2 regions of the Cylindrospermum stagnale PCC 7417 genome follow, and region 2 is predicted to be linked to the other one. Evidence: riboswitches for the same ligand, from Rfam matches in the RefSeq annotation. Region 2 holds a riboswitch; the other holds the start of a gene.

Region 1 (5,028 bases), 900 kb from region 2:
GCAAAGGCAAAATCACGGTGAAAGTAGAACCAACCCCCACCTGAGACACCAGTTTAACTTCTCCTTGCAAGAGTTTTACCAATCGCGAAACTATTGCTAAACCCAAGCCAGTGCTGTCAGGAAGGTAGGATTTAGCGCGATAGTAGGGTTCAAAAATCCGCTCTTGGTCTTCTGGAGCAATACCAATGCCGGTGTCGGAAACTGCGATCGCGCATTTGTCATTATCTAGCACCTGAAATACTATATTAATAGTCCCCGACTCTGTATAGCGAATCGCATTACTCACAAGATTTGTCACAACTTGTTGTAATTGAAAAGAATCTGTGATAAACGGTTTGGGAGGTTGGACAGAATCCACCACAATTTGTAAACTTTTCCCAGCAGCTAAAGGCTCCAACATTTGATAGACATTATTTATTAATTCACATACATCTGTGGGTGCTAGTTCGAGTTTGATCTTCCCTGTATCAAACCGTGATATTTCTAGTAAATCATTGATCAGACGGAGTAAGTGTCTACCATTGCGTAGTACACGCTCAATATGTTCTACATTGGCATAGGTTTCTTTTCCCTCAATTTTTTTACGTTGTTCCCGTAAAAACAAATCTGAGTAACCAATAATTGAAGATAGAGGATGTTTCAAATCGTGGGCTAGGTGGGAAAGATGCTCTCGATTAGCGTTAATTAAGCGAGTTAGTTCCTCATTGTGCAGCGTCAGTGAGGAATGCAGATGCTCTAATTCTCTTAAACGTTCTTTAACATAACTATTAAAACACCTAGCGATCGCTTCATCGATCACAACATTAATCAATCTAAAAGCACGAATGATCTCAGTTGGTGTTCCCTGCAATAAATCCGCTTCTATTGCATCAAATATTACTATTCGCAACTGATGATATTCCCTAGCAATTTCTTCTGGATCAAAGCCTTGTATAGCTCGAATAGCCCCATGTTGCCAACTGGCAGTTACTATCGACTGAATATCATTACCCTGAGTTTTTGAAAGTACTGTTACCATCGCTTCCAACACATTGGGAATGTGATCTTTAATCGCGCCGTAGGATAGGTCATCAGCGCTTTCAATTCGCCGATCTTTGCGAACTGCTACCACCCATTTATCTAGAATAGTATCAATTTTTTCAGCCAGTAGTTGACTAAAATCCATTATCTTACATTTGCTGAGTAGTGTCTGAATCAGATTGTATGTGCAATTAGTTTAGTAAGTAGGATTTTACTTCCAAAACTATATAGACATTTCACCGAACGAAATAGAACGAAATAGATTGTATCTATAGATCAGCCTGCTGAATTGACTAGCCACGAATTAAATATTTTTATAGCATACAGATTATATAGTTAAAAATCATACTCAGCAAAATTTCATTTCATGCTTGCTGGCTCTCTCTCTATAGTATATGTATCTGTACCATGACAAGAGATTCAGTCACACTACAACCGGATGTATAGCCTTTACTAATTACCGAAAACCGACGAAAATTACTAAATTTTTGGATTGAAGTAAATAAAAATTATCATTCATCCAGATGCTTTTACGGCACATAAATGTTATAATTGATTTGTCATTATCCATCTTTAGAGTTAGTCAGCTTAATCCAGTGCATTGCGTAGCACTGGAGCGGAGGAACCCAATTGTGGGGCGTATCTCCTAGAAAGTGGCAAGTTAAGAGTCAAAATTGAGTAGTTAGGAAATATTTGACTCACCACTCTCAAGAGAGGGGCATCTCTCAGCCCTAGCCCGTCAGCTAACTTCGTAAGCATTGAGGGGAGACTGAAGAGACGGTATTTTTTTAATATTCCGATCTCATCAGTGTCCAACGCCCGTACTGTTCGGTTTTTTTTGTACCCGCGCTTTGATCTGTTGAGGTTGTAAATGGTATTTCAACTTAATTTAGCTGCAATCGTGGCGGTTGCTGGACAATTTGCATGGAAAAAGGCAAAACCTGTGATTTTTCGGGATGTCTTCTTATTTCCTGTCTTAGGATTTTTGGGAATAATTTTGTTGTGGTGGGTGGTAGCACTTGCCAATCACGATGTAATGCCCACTCCACCAGAAGCTCTAATTGCTAATCTGGACTACATTTTAAACCCGTTTTACGAACGAGGCCCGGGAGACTTGGGAATTGGTTGGTTATTAATAGCAAGTTTGCGGCGGGTATTAGTGGGGTTTCTGTTGGGTGCAGTAGTTGCTATTCCCCTGGGATTCTGCATTGGTATGTCTAGACAAGCAATGCTAGCTTTCAATCCGATCATTCAGATTTTTAAACCCGTATCGCCCCTAGCTTGGTTGCCGATATCTTTAGCCATTTTCAATTTAGCAGACCCTTCAGCTATTTTTGTCATCTTCATTACCTCCCTTTGGCCGACAATTATTAATACTGCTTTGGGAGTTTCTAGCGTTTCTCAAGATTATTTAGATGTGGCACGGGTGTTAGAAATGCCCAGTTGGCGGCGGATTACTAAAATTATTTGGCCAGCGAGTTTGCCATATATTTTTACAGGTTTGCGAATTAGTTTAGGAATTGCTTGGTTGGTAATTGTCGCCGTAGAAATGCTCACCGGCGGTGTTGGAATCGGCTTTTTTGTCTGGGATGAATGGAGCCGTTTAAATCTTAGTTCAGTCTTTCTCGCTGTGTTGGTAATTGGCGTAACTGGGTTAATTCTGGATTTTGCTGTGGGGAAAATTGAAGAGTTAGTCACCCACCGTCCGAAAACTTCTAAATAACAAAATTTGTCTGATGCCAAGATGATTCTTCCAACCCACGCCAGCTCGTACAACTCTCTCGGCAGTCCGCACAACTTTGGTCACATGAGTAAGCGGCTACCTTAGGAAAATACGCTCTTCAACTGACTCTCCTTTAAAAGCAGGGGGCTAAATTGTTTCATTACCTCATTGAAAAGGGGAAATATTTGATTCCATTAGCTCCTTTAAAAGGGGGTCAACCCGTGGGGTATCTTATCTGAACCGTATTGGGCGCGAGCCTATTTATAAATAATTGATAGCTATAACCATGAGTGAAAATAATTGGACTCGACGGGACTTTATTCAGGCAATAGGAGCAACAACAGCGGGAATATCCCTATCCTCTTGTGGAATATCAGGAGATAAATCTGTTAAAGGACTAACTGAACAAGCCTTAGCTGTGGAACCAGTAGTCAGACCCCAAGACTTAGAAAAACCCAACATTAGCGTTGGTTATGTGCCTGTTAATGATTGTGCGCCATTTGCGATCGCCTGGAAAAAAGGTTTTTTCCGCAAATACGGTTTAAACGTCCAACTCAATCGGGAAGCCAGTTGGGCTACCTCCCGCGACGGGCTGATTTTTGGTCGTCTGGATGCTGCACCTGTAGTATCCGGTGCCGTCACCAATGCCAGAGTTGGTGCTGAAGGCGCACGCCGTGCCCCCCTTTGTGCAGCTATGGTAATTCACCGCCACGGTAACGCCATGACGATGAACAAAGATATGTGGAATTTTGGGATACGCCCCTGGTACGAATACCAACAAAAGTATGGTGATGGAGCGCTGGAAGCCTTTGGGCGCGATTTCCGGAACTACTTTGACAAGCAGCCCCCAGAAAGAAAAATCTGGGCAGTAGTGCTGAGTTCTGCCATTTACGAATACTTTGTCCGCTACGTAGCCGCCGCCGCTGGTGTCGATCCCCTGAAGGAATTTCGGGTGATTATCGTTTCCCCACCGCAAATGCTCACCAACATGAGAATCGACGCGATGCAGGCTTACATGGTGGCGGAACCTTGGAACACCAGAGCAATTACAGGTAATGAAGGTATTGGTTTCACCTTTGCCCAAGGAAAAGAAGTCTGGGCAGGACACCCAGATCGACTGCTAGCGGTGATGGAATCTTTCATCGACAACTATCCCAAAACCTATCGTTCCCTAGTCAAGGCGATGATTGAAGCTTGCCAGTATTGCAGCAAACCGGAAAACCGCCAAGAAGTAGCCGAACTGATTACAGGCCGCTCCTTTACCGGTGCAAAACCCAAAAATCCAGGCGACCCCATCACCAAGTTTACCGCTCCCGGAATTCTTGGTAATTACAACTATGGTGGGTTTGATGGCAAAGACCGCACTATCAAAGCTGCTGACACGACAATTTTCTTTGATATACCTAGCAACGTCGCCCAAGAGCCAGGAGAACACTCAACATTTTTATGGAGATCCAGAAGTATCTGGCTGATGACTCAAGCAGCTCGCTGGGGACAGATCAAGACTGTTCCCAAAAATGCCAATGAAGTAGCTGAAAAAGGCTGGAGAACAGATTTATATCGGGAAATAGCCGCTGAAATGGGAATTGAGTGTCCCAAGAATGATTATAAAGTCGAACCTCCAGAAGTATTCATCGATAACAAAGGCTTTGACCCCAGTGATCCAGTGGGATATCTCAATAGTTTTACCATCAGGGCTAACGCGCCCACTCGCTTATTCATGTCTTAAGTATCAAGTGCCAATAGTGACTAATAACTAAATTTTTCCGGAGAATTTGATCATGAAATATACCTCATTTCCAGAAGATACTTATCAAGAAGTTATGACCCGTAATGGATTTTTAGAAATTGAAGATTTGATCAAGTCATATCCGACACCAGACAAAGATGATTTTGTCGTTCTCAATGGTGTGAATCTTACAATTAATGAAGATGAGTATATTTCTGTCATTGGTCACTCTGGCTGTGGCAAATCAACACTACTTAAGATTATTGGCGGTTTTGAAAAAGCTACTTCTGGCTCAGTAAGGCTAGATGGAAAAGAAATCCGCAAGCCAGGTGCAGAGAGGATGATGGTATTTCAGAATTATTCGCTGCTACCTTGGTTAACTGTGCGAGAAAATATCCGGTTAGCTGTAGATGAAGTGATAAAAAAGGCTAGTCGTGCCGAAAAAATTAGCCTTGTAAATGAACACTTGGCAATGGTAAACTTAACAGCGGCAGCCGATAAGTATCCCGATGAAATTTCTGGAGGTATGAAACAACGGGTGGGTATTGCTAGAGCC
Region 2 (5,028 bases):
ATCTAGAGAAGGACGATTTCCTTGATAAAGCCGTTCTCGTCGTTCTAACTCCCGCTGTTCTTGCAGCGCCATTGTCGCGATCGCTTCATCGGGGATATTTTCTTCGCTGATAATCTGTTCGTTGAGTACTCGCACACCACCAGGTGCGATCGCTCCCATTGCCAGTTCTTTTTGACCGGGTACACCCAATTTCCGTACTACTAACACACCCAAGGGTGCATTTATCGCTCTGGCAACTTCAAAAGCGACAGGTACACCACCCCTTGGCAATCCTAAAACCACTACATCTGAACGATTAGCATAAGCTGCTAATTCCCCAGCTAAGAACTGACCCGCCAAGCGTCGGTCTTGGAATAGCATGGCATCACACGGCTTGTGACTATTTTCTGATCTTCTGAACTGATTCTATAAAGCTAACAGATCCCTGCCCTCTGACCAATGGAGCGAAATCGTTAATCTAGATATCTGTCTAATGGTTGAGTAATTACAGTCTATTTGTAGGGGCAAAACAATATTAGACATCGACCGAATTTAAACAGGACTTACGCAAAAATGACGTAAAACCCATGATTTACCGTAGGGGCAATTCATGAATTGCCCCTACATTTGTTAATTGATGCGTAAGTCCTATTAAATATGCGTTATCCAGAACCTTTGTAAAGACCTTCCATCGGTAGGGATTCTCGGCTCTAGATTATTTTCCGAAGCTGTCTATTGATTACCCCGACAACGTGTTGCATTCGGTAGAAGTTAAGCAGCAATTTGAGGTTGGTTCTGAGATCTAGTTGCAGTTGGCGGCAGCAGATGTGTGTAAAGCTGAGTCAGTCGGGAGGCGACACTATACCAACTAAAAGCAATTTCTACCCGTTGTCTGCCAGCTACACCTAACTCGTCTCGCCAAGCTGGGTTAGCGAGTATCCGGTCGATAGCAGCAGCAAAACCTACTTGATCTTTGGCAGGAACAAGTAAGCCTGTCACTTCCGGGACGACGGTAAATTGCAACCCACCCACATTACTAGCTACCACAGGTGTTTGACTGGCCATTGCTTCGACAGGAACTAACCCAAAGGGTTCGTAATGACTGGGCACAACGCAGACATCAGCGGCGGCGTAGTAGTAGGGGAGAACGGTATCATCTAAGCGACCAGGAAAGATCGTTTGGTCTTCTAGTCCCAGTTCAGCAACAATGCGAGAAATGCGATCGCGCTCGAAACCATCACTTTGGCCAGGACGACTACCACCACCGATCACCAGCTTCAGCTTCCCCTCACCCCTAAAACTAGACTTAGCAACAGCTCGCACTAAAGTTTCAATTCCTTTGCGGCGATCAAAGCGGCCAACATAAAGAACCATCTTCGCATCAGGGGCAATTCCCAACATCTGCCTTGCTGTAGACCGCTCAATTCCACCAAATTTCTCAATATCAGTACCACAGGGGATCATTTCCGTTCGCCCTCCGGTGGAAACAAGTATCCGCATGTGCTTCTGCTCTTGGGGACTAGTCGCAACTACACGGTCTACAGTCTCTAAACAAGCTTTTTCCACCGCTAACCGTTGGGTAGCAATAACGGGCACATCGCCAATAGTTCTATATTTAACTGCTCCTAAAGAGTGGTAAGTATGCACTTGAATCAGCGGCTGATGCTTTTTCAATTCCATGCCTACCCAAGAGGATAACCAATAATTTGTATGCACTAGGGAGTAACGGTATCCCTGACGCTGTTGGAATCGCCGGAATTCGGCGACAAATTCTGGTAGATGGGCAAACAAATCATCCCGCCCAATAAACTCGACCGGCCCAGCCTTTAACCGAATCGTGCGACAGTTAGGGCTATGTTGCACAATCGCCGCTTGCTCAGAACTACTGAAGCGAGTGAACATATCCACCTGCCAACCCTGCTCGGCTAATGCATAACCAACTTGACGCACATAGACGTTTTGTCCCCCTGCCTCTTCTTGTCCTATGTCTGCGGTAGGATCACCATCAACGGAAATAAGGGCAACGCGATACTTTTGACTGTGGTACATAGTCGATATTTACCTCAAGGCAACTATATCCTGCCTCAGACGCCAGAATTTACTTCAGAGTCAAGGGCAGGCACAACGAAGTGCAAAGTTACCAGCCAAGGATACTGACGAAAACAACGCATTACTTGTAATAATCACGCTGCTCGTTCAATCTCCTCTCAATGCCGACGAAGTTAGCTGACGGGCTAGGACTGAGAGATGTCCTTCTGGAAAAAGATCAAGTACCAAGTCGAAAGGATAAAGTTTGATTATTGTTATCCTTTTGACTCTAGCTTTCTCTTTCTAGCAAATTCGCCCCAGAACTGGTTCCTCCGTTCCCGATTTACCTTGATACATAATGTATCTTTAAGGCAAATGATGGATTAGGCAGACTGATTTTTATTCCCTTAAATAATAATGTATGATCATCAGCAAAGTCAAGAGGAACCACAAAATAATTGTGATCTGAATCACGGTATATTTTGTGTCCAAGTTAATAACAATTAGCGGTTAGGTAGAACGACAGTGGAATCAAACCTTACTAAAGTTTTGGTTGAGTTGCTTACCTCAGTACCTCAACCAAAGGTATAGGAAAATAAATACTCAATTGCCTCCTCAATAAATTTGTGCCAAATTTCATTAGGAATCCAAACTTGATGTAAAGTTTGCCTTGCCTCTGTCTCATTGATACCTTGATGAAGGCGGCGATAAAGATACATAAAAGCTGAAACTCTCATATTGGCAGCACAGTGAACAAATATTTTTTTATCAGCATTCGTTGCCATGAGGCTAAAAAACTCTGTTAGATCCTCAATAGTGGGATTTTCCCAAAGCACAGGAATGTTTACATATTCCATACCTTGAGATTCCACAATTTCTTGTTCATTAGATAAAGCATTATTTGAAGTTGGCAGTGCCAAATTTATAATTAATTGATATCCTGACTGTTTGATTACGGCAAACTGTTTTGCTGTTGGTTGCCCAGAAGTAGCAATTACATCGGATATTTTGAGAAAATTGGATATATCTTCAATACCATTCGTAGACATATTTTCAAATCTTTGATTTCGTTTTAAGTTTCGTATAGAGCACCATCTTGGTGTGTGAAAATGCGATTACCTCCGGCATCAGATTTGGCAACCAAGTCATCATCTGGATAGTAAGCTTCATCATCAGCAGTTCTATCCCCAACTTCCAGATACACTACCAATGCTTGAGAATGATTTACCAGTTGATGTCCATCTGCTTTACCTGCTGCAAAACCAGCCATCATTCCTGGTTTGAGGATTTGCTCTCCTGCATTAGTAACTAAAGTCACTTCACCTTGAATAAGATAAATAAACTCATCTTGTTTCGTGTGCCAATGTCTGAGTGCAGAACAGCTTCCTGGTGCCAGAGTAACTAAATTAACACCAAAGTTTCTCAATCCTGCCGCATTGCCTAAAGCCTGTTTCACTCTTCCTATTACCAGAGGCTGAAATTCAGCGGGGTAAATTGAACTTGTCCGACTGGGGACATTTTCTGGATTAATGATCATTTTGTTTCTTCCTGAGGTAATTGTTTGTGTTGGTACATTAATTCAAATTTACCCGCAGCACTTATAAAGCCCCAGCGTTGATAGAATGGAACCATTTCCGGTGAACAGAACAGAGAAATATGTTCAATCTTACTCAACTGAGAATGATTCATCACTGCATCTAGTAATTTAGCACCAAGACCGATTTTTCTATGGGTAGACTTAACAATTACATCGTAAATAATTGCCCGATAGACAAAATCAGTGAAAACACGAGTAAAACCAATCAAATGTTCGTTTTCATCTACCAAAGCAATAATAATATTTGAGTTTGCCAGCATCTTAACAACGCCTTGATATGTGCGGTTTTTACTCCAAAACTCGTTTTTGTACAATTCCACAAGTTCTAAAATCTGGTTTTCCGTTAACTGGTGAATAATTTGATAACTCATGAGTAAGTTTAAATTAAAAACAGGGACAATGAATTGTAAAATTGTTTAGCTCTCATCAAGAAGTATAGCAAATATTATTTGGATGAGGTACAAATTCAACTGTATTCATCTGTGGTTTAATAGTTATTTCTGTACTAACTTATTGCTATTTTTTATACAATTTACTACGCAAATGCAAAAAAAAACCTCTAGTAGTGATCATAAATTTAGCTTAATCAAAATCTAATTTCATTTTGAATGAAATTCCACCAACACGGTTGAGTCTATTGCTGCCATCCACAATTTTCCAGCCGCATCGCTGATATAAAGACAAGGCGGGGTTTGAACTTCTGACACTGAGTGATATAGATGGATAAAAATCTTTAGCGGCTGGTAACAAATGCTTAATTAACTGTGTGCCAATTCCTTGATTTCTATATTCGGGCAGAACTGCGATTGCGAGTTCTGGAGTTTGGTGATCAACATAACCATATCCCTGATTTTCACCTGTCAGCAAACGTAACCAAGCTGCTCCTACTGGCAGATGATTACTTAATAAAGTAGCAACAACACCCAGATCATTTTCACAGCCCCAGTTTTTCACATATTTGGTCAAATCAGGATGATTCATGGCATCATTTATTGTCAGGTTTTCTTCTGACATTTGTGTTGCTTCATAGAGCATTCGCCAAAGAAATGGCTCATCTTCTTGTGTGAGTGGACGAATTACATAAATTGATTTATCCATATCTCTATTCTGCTGTTACGAAACCTAGGTTAATTTACTCAGTGGAGTTTTTAAGCCGTCAATGCTGGTGAGATTTTTCTGCTGATGATAGTCTTTAATTCCCTGTTCGCCTTTTTTAATAGCCCAATTTACTAAAGTTTCTCGCTGTCCTTGGTATTCATAAAGTGGGACAGCAAAACCACAGGAAGTCTGCACACGTTCTATATCCGCCACAATAATTTGACGAGTTCCAGGAATCGGCTCAAACAGAGGATACAGGGAGTTCCAGTCGGGGGAATCTGGTAAAATTGTGTATCCCCGACCATAGAGACGGAGGATAGATGGGG

What was found. Region 2 has a riboswitch for cyclic di-AMP ahead of CYLST_RS07150 (glycosyltransferase). Riboswitches for the same ligand answer to the same signal wherever they lie in the genome.
Region 1: linked by a shared signal. The riboswitch ahead of ntrB (nitrate ABC transporter permease) and the one ahead of CYLST_RS07150 (glycosyltransferase) in region 2 are both predicted to bind cyclic di-AMP.

What each region holds. Positions count from the first base shown of each region.
Region 1 covers NC_019757.1:2,617,708-2,622,735, reverse strand. Annotated here, with positions in the region: gene CYLST_RS10610 (sensor histidine kinase) at 1-1,165, opposite strand, end outside; cyclic di-AMP (ydaO/yuaA leader) riboswitch at 1,596-1,793, shown strand; gene ntrB (nitrate ABC transporter permease) at 1,892-2,743, shown strand; gene CYLST_RS10600 (ABC transporter substrate-binding protein) at 3,030-4,472, shown strand; gene CYLST_RS10595 (ABC transporter ATP-binding protein) at 4,525-5,028, shown strand, end outside.
Region 2 covers NC_019757.1:1,714,778-1,719,805, forward strand. Annotated here, with positions in the region: gene CYLST_RS07145 (phosphoribosyltransferase) at 1-360, opposite strand, end outside; gene CYLST_RS07150 (glycosyltransferase) at 751-2,028, opposite strand; cyclic di-AMP (ydaO/yuaA leader) riboswitch at 2,176-2,391, opposite strand; gene CYLST_RS07155 (protein tyrosine phosphatase family protein) at 2,583-3,056, opposite strand; gene CYLST_RS07160 (cupin domain-containing protein) at 3,080-3,544, opposite strand; gene CYLST_RS07165 (GNAT family N-acetyltransferase) at 3,541-3,975, opposite strand; gene CYLST_RS07170 (GNAT family N-acetyltransferase) at 4,187-4,702, opposite strand; gene CYLST_RS07175 (pyridoxamine 5'-phosphate oxidase family protein) at 4,727-5,028, opposite strand, start outside.